DNA from 2 places in the Caproiciproducens sp. NJN-50 genome. Region 2 is predicted to be linked to the other one. Evidence: riboswitches for the same ligand, from Rfam matches in the RefSeq annotation. Region 2 holds a riboswitch; the other holds the start of a gene.
What was found. Region 2 has a riboswitch for FMN ahead of EQM14_RS07585 (ECF transporter S component). Riboswitches for the same ligand answer to the same signal wherever they lie in the genome.
Positions count from the first base shown of each region.

Region 1: linked by a shared signal. The riboswitch ahead of ribD (bifunctional diaminohydroxyphosphoribosylaminopyrimidine deaminase/5-amino-6-(5-phosphoribosylamino)uracil reductase RibD) and the one ahead of EQM14_RS07585 (ECF transporter S component) in region 2 are both predicted to bind FMN.

Region 1 is NZ_CP035283.1:2,352,278-2,362,037, forward strand. It holds gene EQM14_RS11370 (sugar ABC transporter ATP-binding protein) at 1-1,409, shown strand, start outside; gene EQM14_RS11375 (ABC transporter permease) at 1,406-2,359, shown strand; gene EQM14_RS11380 (ABC transporter permease) at 2,620-4,758, opposite strand; gene EQM14_RS11385 (ABC transporter ATP-binding protein) at 4,755-5,504, opposite strand; gene EQM14_RS11390 (LytR/AlgR family response regulator transcription factor) at 5,720-6,439, shown strand; gene EQM14_RS11395 (sensor histidine kinase) at 6,436-7,668, shown strand; FMN riboswitch at 8,107-8,247, shown strand; gene ribD (bifunctional diaminohydroxyphosphoribosylaminopyrimidine deaminase/5-amino-6-(5-phosphoribosylamino)uracil reductase RibD) at 8,420-9,523, shown strand; gene EQM14_RS11405 (riboflavin synthase) at 9,505-9,760, shown strand, end outside.
Region 2 is NZ_CP035283.1:1,579,328-1,589,087, forward strand. It holds gene EQM14_RS07575 (Ppx/GppA phosphatase family protein) at 1-574, opposite strand, end outside; gene EQM14_RS07580 (CapA family protein) at 784-2,022, shown strand; FMN riboswitch at 2,061-2,192, shown strand; FMN riboswitch at 2,307-2,445, shown strand; gene EQM14_RS07585 (ECF transporter S component) at 2,450-3,088, shown strand; SAM riboswitch class I at 3,178-3,278, shown strand; gene metK (methionine adenosyltransferase) at 3,365-4,549, shown strand; gene EQM14_RS07595 (hypothetical protein) at 4,598-4,933, shown strand; gene recD2 (SF1B family DNA helicase RecD2) at 5,001-7,217, shown strand; gene EQM14_RS07605 (ComF family protein) at 7,207-7,881, shown strand; gene EQM14_RS07610 (rod shape-determining protein) at 7,949-8,998, shown strand; gene EQM14_RS07615 (hypothetical protein) at 9,050-9,286, opposite strand; gene EQM14_RS07620 (DUF5685 family protein) at 9,493-9,760, shown strand, end outside.

The DNA of each region.
Region 1 (9,760 bases), 770 kb from region 2:
AAATTCATGCCCTCGTGGGAGAAAACGGCGCTGGAAAATCGACATTGATCAAAACCTGCAGCGGAGCCGTTATCCCGGACTCAGGGGAAATCATAGTCAACGGCAAGTCATTCCATTCCATGAACCCGCGCCTTGCTGCCGAAAACGGAATCGCAATTATCTACCAAGAGTTTAACCTTGTCGGGGATCTTTCTGTGGCGGAGAATATTTTTCTCGGCCGCGCAATCCGGAAGGGCATCGTCGTCGATAAAAAGGCGATGGAAAGGAAATCGGAGAAGGTATTTCAACAGCTTCATATCCATATCGACCCCAACGAACTTGTCAGGAACCTTACCGTCGGTTATCAGCAGATGGTCGAAATCGCGAAGGCCATCCAGCAGGATGTCAAAATCCTGATTATGGATGAGCCCTCCGCGCCTCTTGCCGCAGTTGAAGCGGAAAACCTGTTTAAAATTGTTGATACGCTGAAAAAGTCCGGCGTTTCCATTATCTATATATCGCACCGGCTTGATGAGATATTCAGATTATCCGACCGGATTACGGTTCTTCGGGACGGTCATTACATAAAGACTGTGAACACGAAAGAGGCCAACGTGGACGAGCTGATTTCAATGATGGTCGGCAGAACGCTGAGCGAAAAATTTCCGCCCAGAAAAGCCTGTGTGCGGGACGAGACGATCCTTGAAGTCAAAAATCTTTGCGGAAACGGCGACAAGGATATCTCTTTTTCCCTAAAGGAAGGAGAAATCCTCGGCCTCGGCGGATTGATCGGAGCCGGCCGCACGGAGCTTGTGCAAATGATATTCGGCGTTGTTCCGAAAACATCCGGGCAGATTATTTTCAAAGGCAGGGAAATCAGCCCCAAAAGTCCGCGCGATGCCATTGAGATGGGCATTGCACTCGTTCCGGAAGACCGGAAGCAGGAGGGTGTACTTCTGGGCATGTCGATCAATCAGAATATCAATATGCCGATTTATAAAAGGATCTCCCGGCTTTCCGTCATTAATAGAAAAACAGAGCACAGCGTTGCCGATACCTATGTGAAAGGACTCGGCATCAAAACCCCGAGCGTCGATCAGCTTTCTAAAAACCTGAGCGGCGGCAACCAGCAGAAAGTCGTTCTGGCGAAATGGCTGGCGGCAAATTCCGAGCTGATTATTTTTGACGAACCGACAAGGGGAATCGATATCGGCGCAAAGTACGAAATCTATAAACTGATGAACGATCTTGTGGAAAAAGGGAAAACAATTCTTCTTATTTCTTCTGAGATGGAAGAGCTTATAGGAATGTCGGATCGGATTCTGGTTCTTGCGGAAGGAAAGATCACCGGCGAGCTGGCCAAAGACTCCTTTAGCCAGGAGACGATCATGAACTATGCTTCCAATATTGAAAAGGAGAAATTGGCATGAATAAGGTTGTCAGTCTTATCAAGGAAAGGGCCATCTATGTTGCTTTTGTCGCTTTGTTCATCGTTTTTTCGTGCCTGAGCAGCGACTTTTTGACCTCGACCAACCTGCTTAACATCACCCGGCAGATTGCCGTGCTCGGCGTCGCCTCTGTCGGCATGACATATGTGATTCTGATTGGCGGCATTGATCTTTCGGCCGGCTCGATCATTACATTTGTGAACATTATCGCGGCGTATCTCATGGTCAATTCCGGCATGAACATGTGGCTTGCAATCCTGATTTCGCTGATTGCAAGCACCGGTATCGGTTTTCTGAACGGTTTTCTGGTGGCAAACCTCAACATTCCATCGCTGATTGTCACGTTCGCTTCCCAGACGATTTTTGAGGGTCTTGCCTATATCATCTCAAACGGCATGCCGATTTTCGGCTTTCCAAAGAGCTTTGCAACGATCGGGCAGGGATATCTCGGTTTCATCCCGGTGCCGGCCATCATCATGATCGTTGCTTTCCTCATTGGCGGCTTCCTTCTCAACAAGACCTATTTTGGCAGGTATTTCTACGCGCTTGGCGGTAATGAGATGGCATCGCGGATGGCCGGTATCCGGACCAAACGGGTGAAATATCTGATTTTCTCGCTGTCTGGGCTCTTTGCGGGCATCGCCGGAATTATCATGCTTTCGCGCACGAATTCAGGCCAGCCAACAGCCGGCAAAGGATATGAATTCCAGATCATCACCGCTGTCGCGCTGGGCGGCGTTAGCTTGGCAGGCGGTTCCGGAGAGCTTTCAAATGTTGTGGCCGGCGTGCTGATTATGGGCATTTTGAAGAACGGCATGGTTCTGCTGAATGTCAGCGAATATGTTCAGATGGTTGTCGTAGGGATCATCCTTCTGCTGGCCGTTGGGTTTGACTGCATCCAAAAGAGAAAGCTTGGCTACACGAACCACTGACGGCATGCGGCGGCCGTCTGACGGTATCGTACAGCAGGCCCCCTCGCAATCTCCCCGTGCAAAGGCCGGCGCCGAAACGGCGCCGGCCTTTGCTCTGCCCTGTTACTGAAGCCGTCACAGCTCCCGCCGTACTTTCCGAGCCATCATCCGTGAAAGCCCGCCAAACTCACGCTTTTGTTGGGCGGGATCGCCGTCATCATTTAATTCTTTTACGTAAAATATTCACCATGCATCTGTGGCTCATTCTATATCCCGGATTTTTACTGCCGGGACAATTCTTTCCCTGCCGTTTTTACATTCAGCATTCCGCATACCTTACGGAGTGTAAATCGGTAGAAGCCCCAAATCCCGGCGCTGATGCCTAATACAATACACAGGCAGACCACCAGACTGGAGATCTCGCTTTGTGTGATCTGATTGTCGTTGAGATACAAAATCATGACGTAGCAGATGCAGGTAAGCAGTGTTCCGATGAGGCCCGGCACACCAAACACTGCTGATATCTGCCCCCGAATAGAGCAGTACAGATAGTTTGGCGCCGCTCCCAGATGCCGCAGGTCATCGTATATCTGCCGATTGTTCAAGGCGATGGTCAGGCAGCGCGTATGGCTGATGACCAGAACGGCGGCAAAGCAGACAATGGAAATGAAAATAAACAGCATCAGGAAAACCGCGTAAGTTGCTATCAAGTCGTTTCGGTCAAGCACACGGAACTGTGGGGCATATTTCCAGTGCATTTTAAAAAGCGCCGAGCCCCGGTCCCGATAGCTGACCTTCACCAGCGAAGTCTCATCGCCCCAGTAGGTTTCTCCGGCCTCTTCCGCCGCGATCTTTTCAACCCGGTCGTAAGCATCCTCATACTCCTGTTCGGGGCTGAAATGGTCAACAATGGAATTGTAAAGCCCTTTTGCAAAATCATAAGTTTGCATCACGTCCTTCACATCGAAAAATACGATTGTTTCTCGCCAGGAACGCACCAATCCGTCCGTAATTGTCTTATAGTCAGCATCGTCCAGAACGTAATAGGTGATAAAGTTGGAATACGCCAGCATATCGTCGCGCAAATACTCCTGAAACGAAACACTCAGCGTTTTCCGGGTAGTCATGTTGGTCAGCAGAAGAGTGTCGGATGGCTTTGAATCACCATTGGCGGCTTCCTTCGACAAGACAACGGCCAATTTTCCCGGTTGAATCTGAACGCTCTGCCCCGTCATTTTATTGAAATTACTTTCTGAAATGTAGTTGCCCTCTCCAAGTAGCTTTCGGTATTCATAATGGTATTTGCCGCTGTCGTCCGTGATCTGCTGATTGCCGTCGTGTGCCAGAACCGCTGTCTCGGCATCCTTCCAATCGGTGATCGTCACACTGTCTTTAGAGGCCATCGCTTCAATTTCGTCCTTCGTCAGCATATTCTGATCTTCACAGTATCGAAACGCATAGTCGACAGGCCGCTGATCAACGCGGTACGTCGATCCGGCAGACATGGTGGGGGTATAAAAAGCGGCGAAATACGCTCCGGCGATCAAAACCGTAAGGACCAGCATGCTGTTCACTGTCTGCCTGCCCTGAAACTTCATCATGCTGCGGGAAATGATATGCCGGTACCTGTTCTTGCCGCTCCGCCACCCGCGAATGACGGTATGCAGCAGCACCATATAGAGGCCGATGATCAACGGAAGATAGAAAATACTAAGCCATGCGGGAGGATAAGCCGAAAACAGCGCCTCGTAGAGACGCGGCACCAAGTACCCGCCAAGTCCGCCGGCAAATAGGAACCCGATGCCGAGCGGCCCGAACCAAGGTTTCACATCGCGGATGGGTTCGGATTTGCGCTGTTCATTAACCACGTCCATGATGTCGGTGCGGCGGACCAGCTTTGTTCCCATCAGAAACAGTGCCAGAATCGTGTACAGGGCAAACGCCGCGGTGAACAGGTACGCTTTCGGGTCAAAGGACAGCACCATTTCCTGGGTGTCCACAAGAAAAAGCCGAAAAAGCTGCCAGATACACCACGCAAGCGGAGCGCCTGAAATCGCCCCCGCCACGCAGGAGCCGACCGCCACAGCCGCAAGCTCCCGGAAAAGCAGGCCGCGGATCTGTTTGCGGGAAGCTCCCAGAGCCATAAGAATTCCGGCTTCCCGTGATTTATACCGAAAGAAAAGGGACGATGCGTAAGCCGTGAAAACTCCGCAGCCAACGACGGCCAAGGCGAAAATCATCATGACCTGCTTGCGGGAATCCCCGCCCTCCGGCAGAATCGTGAGGACGGTGGGAGAACGCATCATGCAAACGTAAGCCGTAATGAGCAGCACCGAAACGAAAATACATAAAACCAGCAGCGTATACTGCCTGCGATTTCGGCGGCGGAGCGCAGCGCTGACTTCCCGAAGGTTTCTCATGCCACTTCACCACTCATTTCCTTAATGGCGGCAAGCAGCGCGTCCTGAAAAGCGCCGCGTTCCATCCCCCGTTTTTCCAACATGCTGTGAACAGCGCCGTCCTTCAGCATGATCACCCGGTCGCAGAAGGATGCGGCAAAGCTGTCGTGCGTTACCATGAAAATTGTGGCGGACAGTTTGTTCCGCGCTTCCTCAAAGGAGGAAATCACCGCCCTGCTGGACTTGGAATCCAGGTTTCCTGTAGGCTCATCCGCCAGAATCATCAGGGGTTCGTTCATAAGCGCCCGGGCCACAGCGGTCCGCTGTTTTTCACCGCCGGAGATCTCGGCGGGATATTTGTTTTTTATCGCGCCGATGCCGAAGAGCTCGCAGAGTTCGCCCCCGCGCCGTTCCATCGCCCGGCTGGTATCTCCGCCGATGATCTTGGGCAGCAGGATATTGTCCAGAACGCTCAATCCGTCCAGCAGCATAAAATCCTGAAAGACAAAACCGAGCTTTTGATTTCGCACTTTCGCAAGGGAATTCTCGTCCATATTTTTCAGTTCCTGTCCGCCCAGCGAAATCTGCCCGCCTTCAAAGGGGATGTAGCAGGAAATACAGTTGAGCAGCGTCGTTTTTCCGGAGCCGGAAGGCCCCATGACGGCGACAAATTCTCCCTGCGCCACGGACAGGCTGACGCCTTTGAGAACCTCATAGGTCATCCTTCCGACCTTGTAGGATTTGCGCAGGCCTTTTACTTGCAGCATAATAAAAACCACCTTTCCATGGTTGAATCTTACCTCAGAAAAGTGGTTTCCGGTTTTGGACCTGTGATAAATGGTTCGTATTTTGTAAAGTCCCGCATTCGTCTGCTGAACTTGTAAAGTTTGGCCGCTGTGGTGTAAAGTTTTGCAGCTGTCTGTTTGACCATTTGTTTTTTTCATGCTGATTGTATGTTAAAATCGGTATGGGAGGCGACAGAATGCTTCGAATTGGAATTTGTGACGACGAGAGCGGTGCGCGGGATGCGCTCCGCTTTTCAATAGAACATCTGCTTCGGGAAGAAGAAGGGAAAGTCTTTTATGATTTTTCATCTGGCGAGGGTGTCATACAATGGCTTACGAAACACTCCGGCGAGCTGGATACCCTTTTTCTGGACGTGGAGCTGGGCGGAATATCCGGTATGGAAACGGCAAAGCAGATCAGGGAGCACGATACAAATCTTATGCTCGTATTCGTCACCGGATACTCCGACTTTGTATTTGACGGGTATGCTGTCGGCGCTATGGACTACCTGGTAAAACCCGTGAAGGAAGACAAGCTCCGACTGGTGCTTGATCGCGCGCAGAAGCTGATGGAAAGCCGCAGGCCGCAGACGTTCACCGTGCAAAACGCGGAGGGCCTGTACCGCATTGCTAAAAAAGACATTCTCTACCTGTGCAGCGAAAGGCGTCTGGTCAAGGTTTTAACCGAGGCGAGGGAGTATGCCTATTATGGCAAGCTGGATGACGCTCAGGCTACGCTTGGCTCAGGTTTCATCCGCATTCACCAGAGATATCTGGTCCGTGCCGGAGCGGTATCGGAAATTGAAAAAAGCGGCGTCAGAATCGGCGATGCCCGGTTGCCGGTCAGCCGGGCATTCCGTCAAAGCGCGATGGCGGCGTTGGCAAAGGACATGATCGAAGGGGAAAGCCGAATATGAGATACTGGTTTAACAGCCCCGTTATGATGACGGCGGGCTTTTTCAGCAGGTTCGTCACGGCGTCTCTGATTATGCGGATCGCGATACTGTTTCTGCCTATCCGAAAGAAACGATGGGCGGAGCCAATCCTATATCTTGGCTGTCTGTTCTTTACCAGCATGGCTGTCTTTGTCGGAGATCCGGTCAACTTGCCCGGCGCGTTCCTGGGCTTCGGATGCGTCGTTTTTCTTTGCTGCGAGGGGAGCTGGCTGCAACGCCTCTCCATAGCACTGATTCTGTCCAGCATTGGGTTTTCTCTCAACGCACTCGTGGACAGCATGTTTCTATTGTACAGCATCGATCTTCTCAAATGTTTTCTTTGGCTGACAGTTTATCTGGCGCTCAGACGCTTTGCACCAAAGCAGGAATACAACCTATCGACTCAATTATGGGCGCTTATAGATGTGCTGGCGCTGACGCCTCTGGCCGCCACATTTATCACCGTTCTTCTGGGAAATGAAGAGGGCGGAAGCGGAGAGCCGCGCGTTTACCTTCTGCTTCCGGTGGTCACGCTGACCTCCATCGGCCTCTTGTGGGCCGTCGTGGTGCTAGCCCGGCAGCAAAAGCTGGAGCAGGAAAAGAATTTTTATGAGATGAACCGTATGTACTATCGGAATCTGGAGCAGGAGCAGCTCCAAGTTCGGCGGCTCAGGCATGACTTGGCGAACCACCTTCAAACCATGTCGGCACTGCCGGAACCGGAACTGAGGGACTACCTGAACGGGCTGATCCATTCTCCGGTGATGGAGCACACGCGAAAATTTTGTGAAAACCAGATTATCAACATTGTTTTGGCGTCCAAAGCCGCCATCATGGAGCAGCATCAAATCCGTTCAGAAGTGGAAGTGTCCGTGCCACAGGGAATCCAAATTCAGGACCCGGACCTGTGCGCGGTATTTGCGAACAGCCTTGACAACGCGATTGAGGCCTGTGATAAGCTGCCAGAAAGGCAAAGGCATATCTCAATAAAAGCGAGAACGGACAAAGGGCTGTTTGTTTTAAAGGTGCAAAATCCTTCCACTGAAAAGCCAGTTCTCGAAGCTGGCATTCCAATCACGACAAAGAAGGACCGACATTCCCATGGCTTCGGCCTTTCCAGCATCCGGGAGATCGCCATGCGGCACGGTGGGTCTATGGAAATAACAGAAGAGGAAGGCATGTTTACGCTTCTTGTATATTTCCCGTTCTAATTCGAAAGGAAGGCCTTACAAAAGTTGTAACTACAGTCTGCCATCAGGCAAATCCTTATAATTGGTGTTAAATTCAGTTCTCAATATGATCTGCAAGTCCCGTTCCGTTACATATTTCTTGATTTAAAAGCTGCGGGCACAAGGTGCAGGATGTTTAGATAGTTGTTCGTGAAGAGTTCGGTCGCCCACAAAATTCACGGACAGGGACGGATTTTTCACGTAGGTGCCACAGAAGTAACCTGTCAACAAAATAAGGAGTGATCGCAACGGCGGAATTGATCTATTCGCGACAGAGATTCCTGCATCACTGATCTGGTTCTCACCGGCCGGATAAGCCCGACTAAGCTATGCATTATAGGTATTTATCGAATTTGAATTAAATAATATTGATTTTTTTATCAACCGGCGTATAATTAATTCAAACAACTGAATAATTTAAAATGTCTTCAGGGCAGGGTGAAATTCCCGATCGGCGGTATAGTCCGCGAGCGCGTAAGCGCAGGACTTGACATTATGTTCAAGTCAGGATTTGGTGAAACTCCAAAACCGACAGTAAAGTCTGGATAGAAGAAGATGTGTTGAAATTGTGTTTGATGCCGAAGTAGTGTTCGACAACACTTTGCTATACCATCAAAGCCGAATTTATCGCGCTGGATGGTTTTGTAGGCATTCCAATACACCTAAATTTTAACACCTGAAAGACATTTCCAATGTTTTCAGGTGTTAATTTTTTATTTTAGGGGTGTTGCGATTGTCTGACGAAACTTACATGAAACTGGCGCTGGAATACGCACAAAAAGGCTGCGGCTGGGTTAACCCAAATCCGATGGTCGGAGCAGTTGTTGTAAAAGATGGCCGTGTGATCGGCACGGGATATCATCAGCGGTACGGAGAATTGCACGCGGAACGGAACGCGCTGGCCTCCTGCACGGAACCGCCGCGGAACGCGACGCTGTATGTGACCTTGGAACCGTGCTGCCATTACGGGAAAACACCGCCGTGTACGGAGGCAATTCTGGAAAGCGGCATCCGCCGCGTCGTGGTCGGTTCGGTCGATCCGAATCCGCTGGTTGCCGGAAAAGGAATCCAGATTTTACGCCGGCACGGGATCGAAGTCTCCGAAGGCGTGTTATGTGAAGCCTGCACCGGGCTGAACGAGGTGTTCTTCCACTTTATCCAGACTAAAACGCCTTACGTTGTGATGAAGTACGCCATGACGATGGACGGGAAAATTACCACACGGTCCGGCCGATCAAAGTGGATCACGGGCGAAACCGCCCGCAGGCGCGTACAGGAAGACCGGCATCGGTATACCGGCATCATGGCGGGTGTCGGCACGATCCTCGCGGATGACCCGCTTTTGACCTGCCGCCTGCCGGGCGGCAGGAATCCTGCTCGCATTATCTGCGATTCCCGGCTGCGGACACCGCTGAACGCGCGGGTTGTGCGGACGGCGGGAGAGGCTCCCACTATTCTTGCCACCTGCTCACGGGATGAGGCCCTTGCGCATTCCTACCGGGATGCCGGATGCGAAATCCTCACGCTTCCGTCGAAGGATGGGCATGTGGATCTGCGTGAGCTCATGGCCGCGTTGGGGGAAAAGAAAATTGACAGCGTTTTGCTGGAGGGCGGCGGCGCGCTGAACTGGTCGGCACTGCAAAGCGGCATCGTCAACAAGGTACAGGCATACGTCGCTCCGAAGCTGTTCGGCGGCGCCGATGCGAAATCTCCGGTAGGAGGAATCGGCGTGGAAGACCCGAAGAAGGCGTTCCGGCTTGCCTCGCCGCAGGTGACGCAGCTGGGAGAAGATATTCTGCTGGAAAGCGAGGTGCTCCCATGTTCACAGGAATCATAGAGGAAACGGGAATCATCCGTTCCATCAAAAGAGGCGGGCGCTCCGCCGTCCTGACCATCGGCGCGTCGGCGGTTCTGGAGGGTTTGAGGCTGGGCGACAGCGTCGCGGTCAGCGGCGTGTGCCTGACGGTCGTTTCCCTGTCGGAAGATTCCTTTTCCACCGACGTGATGCACGAAACCGCCGCGCGCTCCAACCTTTTGAATAGGAACGTCGGCGGCACGGTCAACCTCGAACGCG
Region 2 (9,760 bases):
CGGTGGAAAAATCATCCGTCGCATTTTGGATATTTCCGAGCATATCGTGGAGTTTCAGCGATCCCATCGGAATATTCTGCGAAAAAATCATTTGTTTTCCATCATAGACGGAGAAACCGATCGTTCCGGCCCCGATATGGCAGATCAGCGCGCTCTCGCCTTTCGTTTTTTCCATCCTGCTATTCATGTAATTTAAGATTTCCCAGTAAATCAGAGTTTTTTCCTGATCATCCTCCAGAACCTCGACCTGAATCCCGTTTTGTATCTTCAGCTGGTCGATGATGAATGAGCGGTTTTCCGCCTCCCGCAAAGCCGTGGTGGCGACGGTTCTGCAGTCTGTTACGCCATATCCGGTCAGAACGTCCTCGTAGCCGTGCAGAAGGGAAGAAAGTTCGCGAAGGCTTTCAAAACTGATTTTTCCGTCGGTAAAAACCTCGTGTCCCAGGCGAAGCGGGTATTCGAGGAGATCGATATTTTCGATCTTGCCCTTTTTCAGCTGTGAGATTCTCATTTTCAAGGCATTGGAATCAATGTCAATGACAGCCGCGAGCCTGGGATTCTTTTTCCTGTTCAAAGAATTCTCTCCCTTCCACTCCGTAAGATTTATATATTATTAGGATAACAAGTTTTTATTCTGATTTCCACCTTTTTACATAGATTTTACATAAACTAAATCAGGCCGTCTTTCCTTCCATCCGGTTTCAGGATGAGATGATTTTCCGTTTCGTGTGTGATATACTGGATTCATGCAAAAGGAATGCCGAAAAGAAAGGTTTACGAATTATGAAAAAAAGACACCATTCCGCCTTCCGGCGGACGGCAGTGATCTCTGCCGCGATCATTTTCTGCGGTGTGATCGCAGCCGCAGCGGCGTTTTACCACGGACAGATCCCCGGCTTGAATCAAAGCCAAACGTCCTCGTCCGCTTTGCCGTCTTCTTCACAGACAAAGACGCCTTCTTCCTCAAAATCTGTCCCGAAACCTGTTTCCATCACTATTCTTGGCGCGGGGGATGATTTGATACACAGCACTATTTACAATCGCGCAAAAAAGCTGGCGGGCGGGAAGGGCTACGATTTCGACCCGATGTATGAACGTGTGGCCGGAAGAATTCAAACCGCCGATATTGCGGTCGTCAACCAGGAAAGTATCCTGGCCTCAAAGGTGGCGCCGATCTCGGGATATCCCCTTTTCAATTCTCCGACCGAAGTGGGGGACGAGCTGGTTCACCTCGGCTTTGACGTAATCAATCAGGCAAACAACCACGTTTTGGATATGGGACAAAAAGGAATCAAGGCGGCGCTCGACTACTGGGACACTCAGCCGGTCACAGCCATCGGGGCGTATCGGAACGACGCCGACCTTCAAAATATTCGGATTGTGGAGTCAAAGGGAATTAAGACCGCGCAGATCGGGATCACGGAAATGACAAACGGTCTGTATTTGCCGAAAGATTCGGATTACCGCATCGTCTACGCAAGTGATACCGAACTGATTAAAAGCCTGATCCAAAAGGCAAAAAGCATGGCTGACGTCGTCGTGATTTCTGTTCACTGGGGAACCGAGGATACCTACACACTGACGGATCAGCAGAAGAAACTTGCGCAGGAAATGGTCGACTGGGGCGCGGATATCATTTTCGGAAATCATCCGCACGTGGTGCAGCAGCTCACTTTGTTGACAAGGGCGTCCGACGGCGCGAAATGTCCTGTGATTTTTGCTTTCGGGAATTTCATTTCCGGCCAGCTTTACGGAAGAAATATGGTAAGCGGTCTGTTGACCGTTACGATGACTAAAAATTTTGAAACTGGGAAAACCGTTTATTCCGGCATGAAATTTGAACCGATCGTAACCCATTATGAAACCAGCTTTGCAAACCTTTCCATTTACCCGTTGAGCGAATATTCGGAAACGCTTGCAAGCAAGCATGGTGTTCGGAAGAGGACGCCCGAATTCAGCATGCGGTTTATCCAGGACATCATTGACCAAAACATTCCCAAAGAGTATCAGGCAGAGTCTTGACAGAACTTCCGAACTGTGTTATACTTCTGACAATTGAATAAGTTCTTCGGGGCGGGGTGCAATTCCCCACCGGCGGTAAAGCGGTGAGAGCCGATAAGCCCGCGAGCGGAAACGCAGATTTTGGTTTGATTCCAAAGCCGACGGTAAAGTCCGGATGAAAGAAGAAAAACAGACGATTTTTTGTGCTGTTATGCCGTCCCGCATTTTTGCGGGACTTTTTTTGTTCAATCCGTTGATTCCTGCCTCAAAGGATTATTGAAGCCTTTTTTGGCATAGATCAAAATAAACAGTTTCAGGAGAGGGTGCAATTCCCCACCGGCGGTAAAACGGCGAACAGCCGGCGAGCCCGCGAGCGGCATATCAGCCGCGGATTTTGGTTTGATTCCGAAGCCGACGGTAGAGTCCGGATGAAAGAAGAGGAGCAAAAATGACAAATAATTATGAAAAAGCCGGCAAACGCCAGAGACTAAAATTTGACGCCAGAAACATCGCACAGATTGGGGTTCTGTCCGGAATCGCATTTCTGCTGATGATGTTTGAATTTCCGCTGTGGTTTGCCCCCGCGTTTTACAGGCTGGATTTCAGCGAGCTGCCGGTTTTGATCGGAGGCTTCGCTCTGGGGCCGGTGGCCGGAATCATGATTGAACTGGTGAAGGTGATTTTGTATCTTGTAATCCACGGAAGCTCCACCGCGGGCGTGGGCGACCTTGCCAATTTCCTGATCGGATGCTCGCTGGTTGTCCCCAGCGCAATTCTTTACAAATATCATAAAAGCAGACGCAATGCGGTCATCGGTCTGGTCCTGGGCACTTTGGTGATGATTCTGGTCGGCAGCCTGGTGAATGCTTATGTGCTTCTTCCTGTCTATGCCGTGGCTTACCATATGCCGATGAGCGCACTGATCAGCATGGGCTCCGTCGTCAACCCGTCCATAAAGAACCTGCAGACCTTTATTCTCTTGGCTGTCGCACCGTTTAACCTGTTCAAAGGGGTAACGGTTTCCTGCCTGACGATGCTTCTTTATAAAAGAGTCAGCCCGATCCTGCACCATACCATGGGGAAATGAACGCTGCGGCGGATGGCCGGATCTTTAAGAATATCCCTTTACAAATTCTTTAGCCTGTGCTATACTGTAAAGCATAAAAATTGAATATTTCCTTATCAAGAGTGACGGAGGGAACAGGCCCTGTGATGTCCGGCAACCTGCTTGGAAAAAGCAAGGTGCCAAATCCTGCGGGAAAGCCGAAAGATGAGGTGGATCAGGACCGTCCGGTTTTCTTCCGGTCGGTCCTTTATTTTTTCGCCCGTTCAGGGCGTACTGAAAGAAGTCAGGAGGATATTTATGGCCAGACATTTTTTTACTTCAGAATCCGTAACGGAAGGGCATCCCGATAAAATGTGCGACCAGATCGCGGACGCCGTTTTGGACGCCATTATTGCACAGGACCCGGCCGCGCATGTAGCCTGTGAAGTGACGGCGACGACGGGTATTATTCATGTGATGGGGGAAATTTCAACGACTTGTTATGTCGACATCGCTTCCATCGCCCGCGATGTCGTAAAGGATATCGGATATAATGATCCGGACTGCGGTTTTGACGGAAATACCTGCGGTGTCCTGACTTCCATCGATGTCCAGTCGCCGGACATCGCGATGGGCGTCAACCGTTCCTTTGAAGCTCAGAATGGAGCGACGGATGAAGATGATCTGATCGGAGCCGGGGACCAGGGAATCATGTTCGGGTATGCCTGCGACGAGACGCCGGAATTGATGCCCCTGCCGATCTCGCTGGCGCATAAACTGGCCAGGCGGCTGAGCGAAGTCAGAAAAACCGATCTGGTTCCTTACCTGAGGCCCGATGGAAAAACGCAAGTGACCGTGGAATACGAGGGGGACCGCCCTGTCCGGGTCGACACCGTGGTGGTATCGGCCCAGCACAGCCCTGAAGCAAAGCTGGAACAGATTCGGAGCGATATTCTGAAATACGTCATCCAGTCCGCCATTCCGCAGCATTGGCTGGATGAAAAAACAAAATATTATGTGAATCCGACCGGCCGGTTTGTAGTAGGCGGCCCGGTCGGCGACAGCGGACTGACCGGCAGAAAAATCATCGTAGACACTTACGGCGGATATGCGCGGCACGGCGGCGGCGCTTTTTCCGGAAAGGACCCCACAAAGGTCGACCGGTCCGCCTCCTATGCGGCGCGTTACGTTGCGAAAAATATCGTGGCGGCCGGGATCGCGGGAAAGTGTGAAGTGCAGCTTGCCTATGCGATCGGCGTTGCGCGGCCGGTTTCCATTCGGGTGGACACGTTCGGGACCTCAAGATTTACCGGAGAAGAACTTTCCGGCGCGGTCGAGAAGACTTTCGATTTAAGGCCCGGCGCCATCATCCGCGAATTGGACCTCCGCCGCCCGATTTACCGCGCCGTTTCCAACTATGGACATATGGGCCGTGAAGACCTTGGCGTCTCCTGGGAAAAATGCGACCGCGTGGAAGCACTGAAAAAAGCGCTGAAAAAATAGTCAGTCAAAATTCCACTCCTGCACATAGAATGTGTTGGGGTGGTTTTTATGTTTGAAATTCTTTTCAAAACGCTTTTCGTCCTGTTTGCTATCTTGGGAATCGTGGAGGCATTCCGGATGTTTTTGTTTTGGCTGCTGAAAACGGAAAACCCCGGAAAACTTTATCTTGTTATTTCCATAAGCGGACATGACGAGAACGCCGAGCTGGTCCTCAGAAGCGCCTGCGAACGGATTCGGTGGATTCCGGACGGCAATACGGAACTGATTGTGATTGATCGCGGCATGGATGAAGAGACCAGGCAAATCTGTGAAATGGCATGTCTCGACTTTCCCGAAGTTCACATCTGCCGCGCAAATGAAGTGAGTAAAATCATTCAAGTGTAATTTGCAAATACATAGAGGATCGTTTATACTAATACTATATCATCATAGGGGACAAGAGGGAAGCTGCATGGAGGAAGCAAAGCTTCTGGAAATGACCGGCACCGTGGAGCAGGTCATTTTCCGGAATGAAAAAAACGGATATGCCGTGATCGAGGTCAATGATGGCGAGGAGCTGATAACGGCTGTGGGAAATCTGCCGTTTATCGACGCCGGCGAAGAGCTGCATCTCGTAGGAAACTGGGTTACGAACCAAAACTACGGGGAACAGTTCCGCGTCGAAGCCTTTGAACGCTCGAAACCGGCCAGCGAAGCGGCCATGCTGAAGTATCTCTCATCCGGAGCCGTGAAGGGGGTCGGCCCATCGACGGCGGAAAAGATTGTAAAACTCTTTGGAGGCAACGCGCTGAACGTGATGGAAAATGAACCGGAGCGCCTGTGTGCGGTGCGGGGCATCACAAAGCCCAAGGCGGAGAAAATCAGCGAAGAATTGAAGAGGCTCGGCGGGATAAGAGAGATGATGGTACAGCTTGGGGGTTACGGCATTTCCCCGGCGGAGGCCGTGCGCGTCTGGAAATTTTACGGTGCGCAGTCCATCGACTGTGTCAGGGAAAATCCCTACTGCCTCTGCGAGGACGGAGTGAGCATCCCTTTCGACCGGGCCGACCAAATTGCCGCTTCGCTGGAGAGGCCGCAAGACGATCTCTGCCGGGTCCGGGCGGGGATCCTGCACGTCATCCGGCATAATCTGGGAAACGGACATACCTGTCTGCCGGCGGACAAGCTGACTGCCGCCGCCGCACACCTTCTGGGGGTGGACAAAAGCCTGACCGGCGAGGTCCTGGAGGATCTGAAAGCGGATGCGTCCGTGATTTCCTATGTTTTTCGAGAGAGGGAATTTGTTTTTCTGCCGGACCTGTACCGGTCCGAGTTCTATTCGGCGGAACGGATCAAGATGCTGCTCCGGTTTCCTGCTCCGACGATTACGGGAGTCGACGGCAGAATAGAAGAAGTCGAGCGTGAATTTGGAATCCAGTATGCCGAAGGACAAAAACAGGCCGTGCGGGAAGCCCTGTCCAGAGGAATTCTGATCCTTACGGGCGGGCCGGGGACAGGGAAAACGACGACCCTGAACGCGATCATTCGTCTGCTGGAGCTCAGCGGCGAAAAGGTCCTGCTTGCGGCGCCGACCGGAAGGGCGGCGAAACGCATGTCGGAACTGACGGGAAGGGAGGCAAAAACCATTCATCGCCTGCTGCAGGTGGAATGGGATGAAAACGACCAGCCTGTCTTTGCCAGGAACGAAAAAAATCTTCTCGAGTGCGACGCCCTTGTCATCGACGAACTGTCCATGGTGGACACCGCCCTTTTCGAAGCTCTTTTGCGGGCGCTCCCGCTGGGGCGCAGGCTGATCCTGGTCGGCGACAGTGATCAGCTCCCGTCCGTCGGTCCGGGGAATGTGATCGGCGACCTGATTGGCTCCGGCCTTTTGCCGGTCGTCCAGCTTCGCCAGGTCTTTCGCCAGTCCATGCAAAGCCTGATTGTACGCAATGCCCATCGGATCGTGGCGGGCGAGATGCCGGACCTTGAAATAAGGAACGAGGACTTTTTCTTTTTGCGCTGCGGTGATCCGGCCCGGATCAGCGCGACCGTCGTCGATCTCTGCAAGCGGCGCCTGCCGGAAAGCTACGGCTTTTCCGCGCTGACGGATATTCAGGTCCTTACGCCCTCACGGAAAGGGGAACTTGGGACCCAGGAGCTGAACAAAAAGCTTCAGCAGGTCCTCAATCCTCCGGACAGCCGGAAATCGGAACTCCGCGTGAACGGTTCGATTTTCCGCGTGGGGGACAAGGTCATGCAGATCCGGAACGATTACAATCTGCCATGGACCCGCTCTGACGGCTCTGTCGGCGAGGGAGTCTTTAACGGCGACCTTGGCATCGTTCAGGAAATAGACCGCCGCGTGCCCGTTCTCACGGTCCGCATGGATGACCGCATTGTAGCCTATGAGTCGGAAGCGGCGGCGGAATTGGAGCTTGCCTATGCCATGACGGTACACAAAAGCCAGGGAAATGAATTTCCGGCGGTTGTGATTCCAATGTTCCGGGGCGCCCCGCAGCTGGCCTACCGAAACCTGCTTTACACCGCCGTGACCCGGGCGAAATCCCTGCTGATTCTGGTCGGAACGCCCGAAACCGTCCGCAACATGGTGGAAAACAACCGCAAGACCAGGCGATACACAGGTCTGCTTTATCTTTTAACCGGGGGCGGGGAGGATGAGTCTTAAAAGAATTCTTTTTTTCTGTCTGGAGCTGTTTTTCCCACCGCGCTGTGTCTTTTGCGACAAAATTATTTCGCCGGGTACAAAAATCTGCAAAACATGCGCCGCTGCGATCGCACCGGTCAATGCGCTTCGGTGCATGAATCTTCCCGGTTGCGGACAGAATATTCCTTGCATCGTCCTTTATCCCTACGAATCTCAGGTTCGCGATTCGATCATCCGGTTTAAGTTTTACGGAGAGAAAAAGAATGCGGATTTCTATGCGGAACAGCTCTCCGAACTAGTCAGGAAGCGGATGAAGCCGTCCTCGTTCGATCTGGTGACGGCCGTCCCGATTTCACGGGAACGGAAGCAGGGACGGGGGTATAACCAGTCCGAACTGGTTGCGAGGAAAGTCGCGGATCAGCTTGGGCTATCCTATGAGGAGTGCCTTGAAAAAGTCCGGGACAACCCAGAGCAGCATCTGTTGCCGCGTTTGGAGAGATTGAAGAATGTGGCTGGAGTTTACCGCGCCGACGGGAACAGGATCGCCGGCAAAAGGATTCTGCTGATCGACGATATTGTGACGACGGGTTCCACTCTCTGCGAGTGTGCCGAAGTCCTTCTGAAAACAGGCGCCCGGACCGTTTCATGTGCCGCGGTAGCCCAGGTCGGCAGGATGTCCGGTTGAAATTGAGCGTGATTTATTTTATAATAAGCAAGTGATTGGAGCGCGCATCTGCTTTTCGGATGTGTTTTTGATAAGAAATGGATGTGATTTTGTGCTGGGAACCGACCTTGCGATAGATCTCGGAACTTCGACAACAAAAATATATCTCGACGGAAAAGGAATCGTCCTGAACGAACCTTCCGTTGCGGCGGTGAATGTCGAAACCGGGGAGGTTGTCGCAACCGGAAAAGAAGCCTATACGATGATTGGGAAGACTTCCGATAAAATTAAAGTGTGTCTGCCGCTGGAGGGCGGGGTCATTTCAGATTTTGATATGGCCCAGTATCTGATCGGGACCTATTTGAAAAAAGTAAGCCAAAGCCATGTTGTTATGCCGCGCGTTGTGGTCAGCGTTCCCTGTAAAATCACAGAGGTGGAAAAGCGCGCTGTCGTGGACGCGATCAGTTCCGCCGGAGTAAGAAAAATCTGTCTGATTGAAGAGCCTGTGGCTGCCGCATTAGGGGCGGGAGTCGATATTTCGCAGCCTCATGGAACTCTTGTCGTTGATATCGGCGGGGGAACCACGGACATGGCGGTGTTGTCGCTCAGCGGAATCGCGATTTCCCGTTCGGTCAAAGTAGCCGGAAATACATTCAATGAAGCAATTGTCAAATACATCAGAAGAAAATACAATTTGATTATCGGCCGCCGCATGGCGGAAAACGCCAAGCTGGCGATCGGGTGCGTCTATCCGCGGAAGGATGTGTCTTCCTTCCGAGTAAAGGGACGCAATGCGATGACCGGTCTGCCTCAATGGGCCGATATCACCAGCGACGAGATTCTGGAGGCGCTGATTGAAAATGTGATGCAGATGATCCGCGTGATTCAGGAAATGCTGGAAAAGACTCCGCCGGAACTGATCGGCGACGTTTATTCCGACGGCATGATCCTGACGGGAGGCTCGGCCCAACTGTTCGGCTTTGACAGCCTGATTTCCAAAAAAGCAAAAATGCCGGTACATGTGGCAGACGACCCACAGAACTGTGTCGCCGTAGGTGCGGGGAAAGCCATCCGTTTTATCGACGATATGGAAAACAAGGCTTATGGTGTCCTGAACCCGCTGAGCGCCGCATATTGACAGACAAAGATGCCGCTGTAAAAATTTACAGCGGCATCCAAACGGATACGACTATTTGCTCATCATATAATTAATAAACATCAGTTCATCCTCCGGATCGTCAACGTTCAATTCCGCGGAAATTGTCGAATTTTTTGTTTTTTCCAGCAGAGAACGAATGCCGTACAACTGGCACAGCTTGCTTTTCAGATTCAGCTTGTTGCCGTCGTCTGTCACCAGATAAACATTCCCCTTTGATTTATCCAAAAGTTCAATTAATTTGATTACGTCGATATCGTATAATTTCAAATCTTTACCTCCTGTCCAAAATAATCTGTCATTTCATTATACGATACCGTTCCTGAAAAAACAATGTTTTTTCTGATTTATAATGAAGGCACGGTGAGAATAGCGGAATTGCGATCCGGTTAGAAAATTTACACAATGTTAATTAAATATTTGCTTGATTTAGAGTAAAATAAAATTGATTTAATGCGATTTCGGCAGGATTAAGGATGATTTTTTTGTTTGGTTATGTGAGACCGCGGAAATCGGAACTTCTTGTGCGGGAACTTGAGGAATATAACGGAATTTACTGTACGCTGTGCAGGAACCTCGGCAAAAAGTACGGTCTTACGGCAAGGCTTGCTTTGAATTACGACTGCACTTTTTACGCCCTTGTCCTGATTTCTGCTAAATCCAAGCCGTTTCCCAGGTTTCAAAAGGGCAGATGCGTGACAAATCCTTTCAAGCAATGCGCGTTCTGTTCCGAGGAAGATCAGG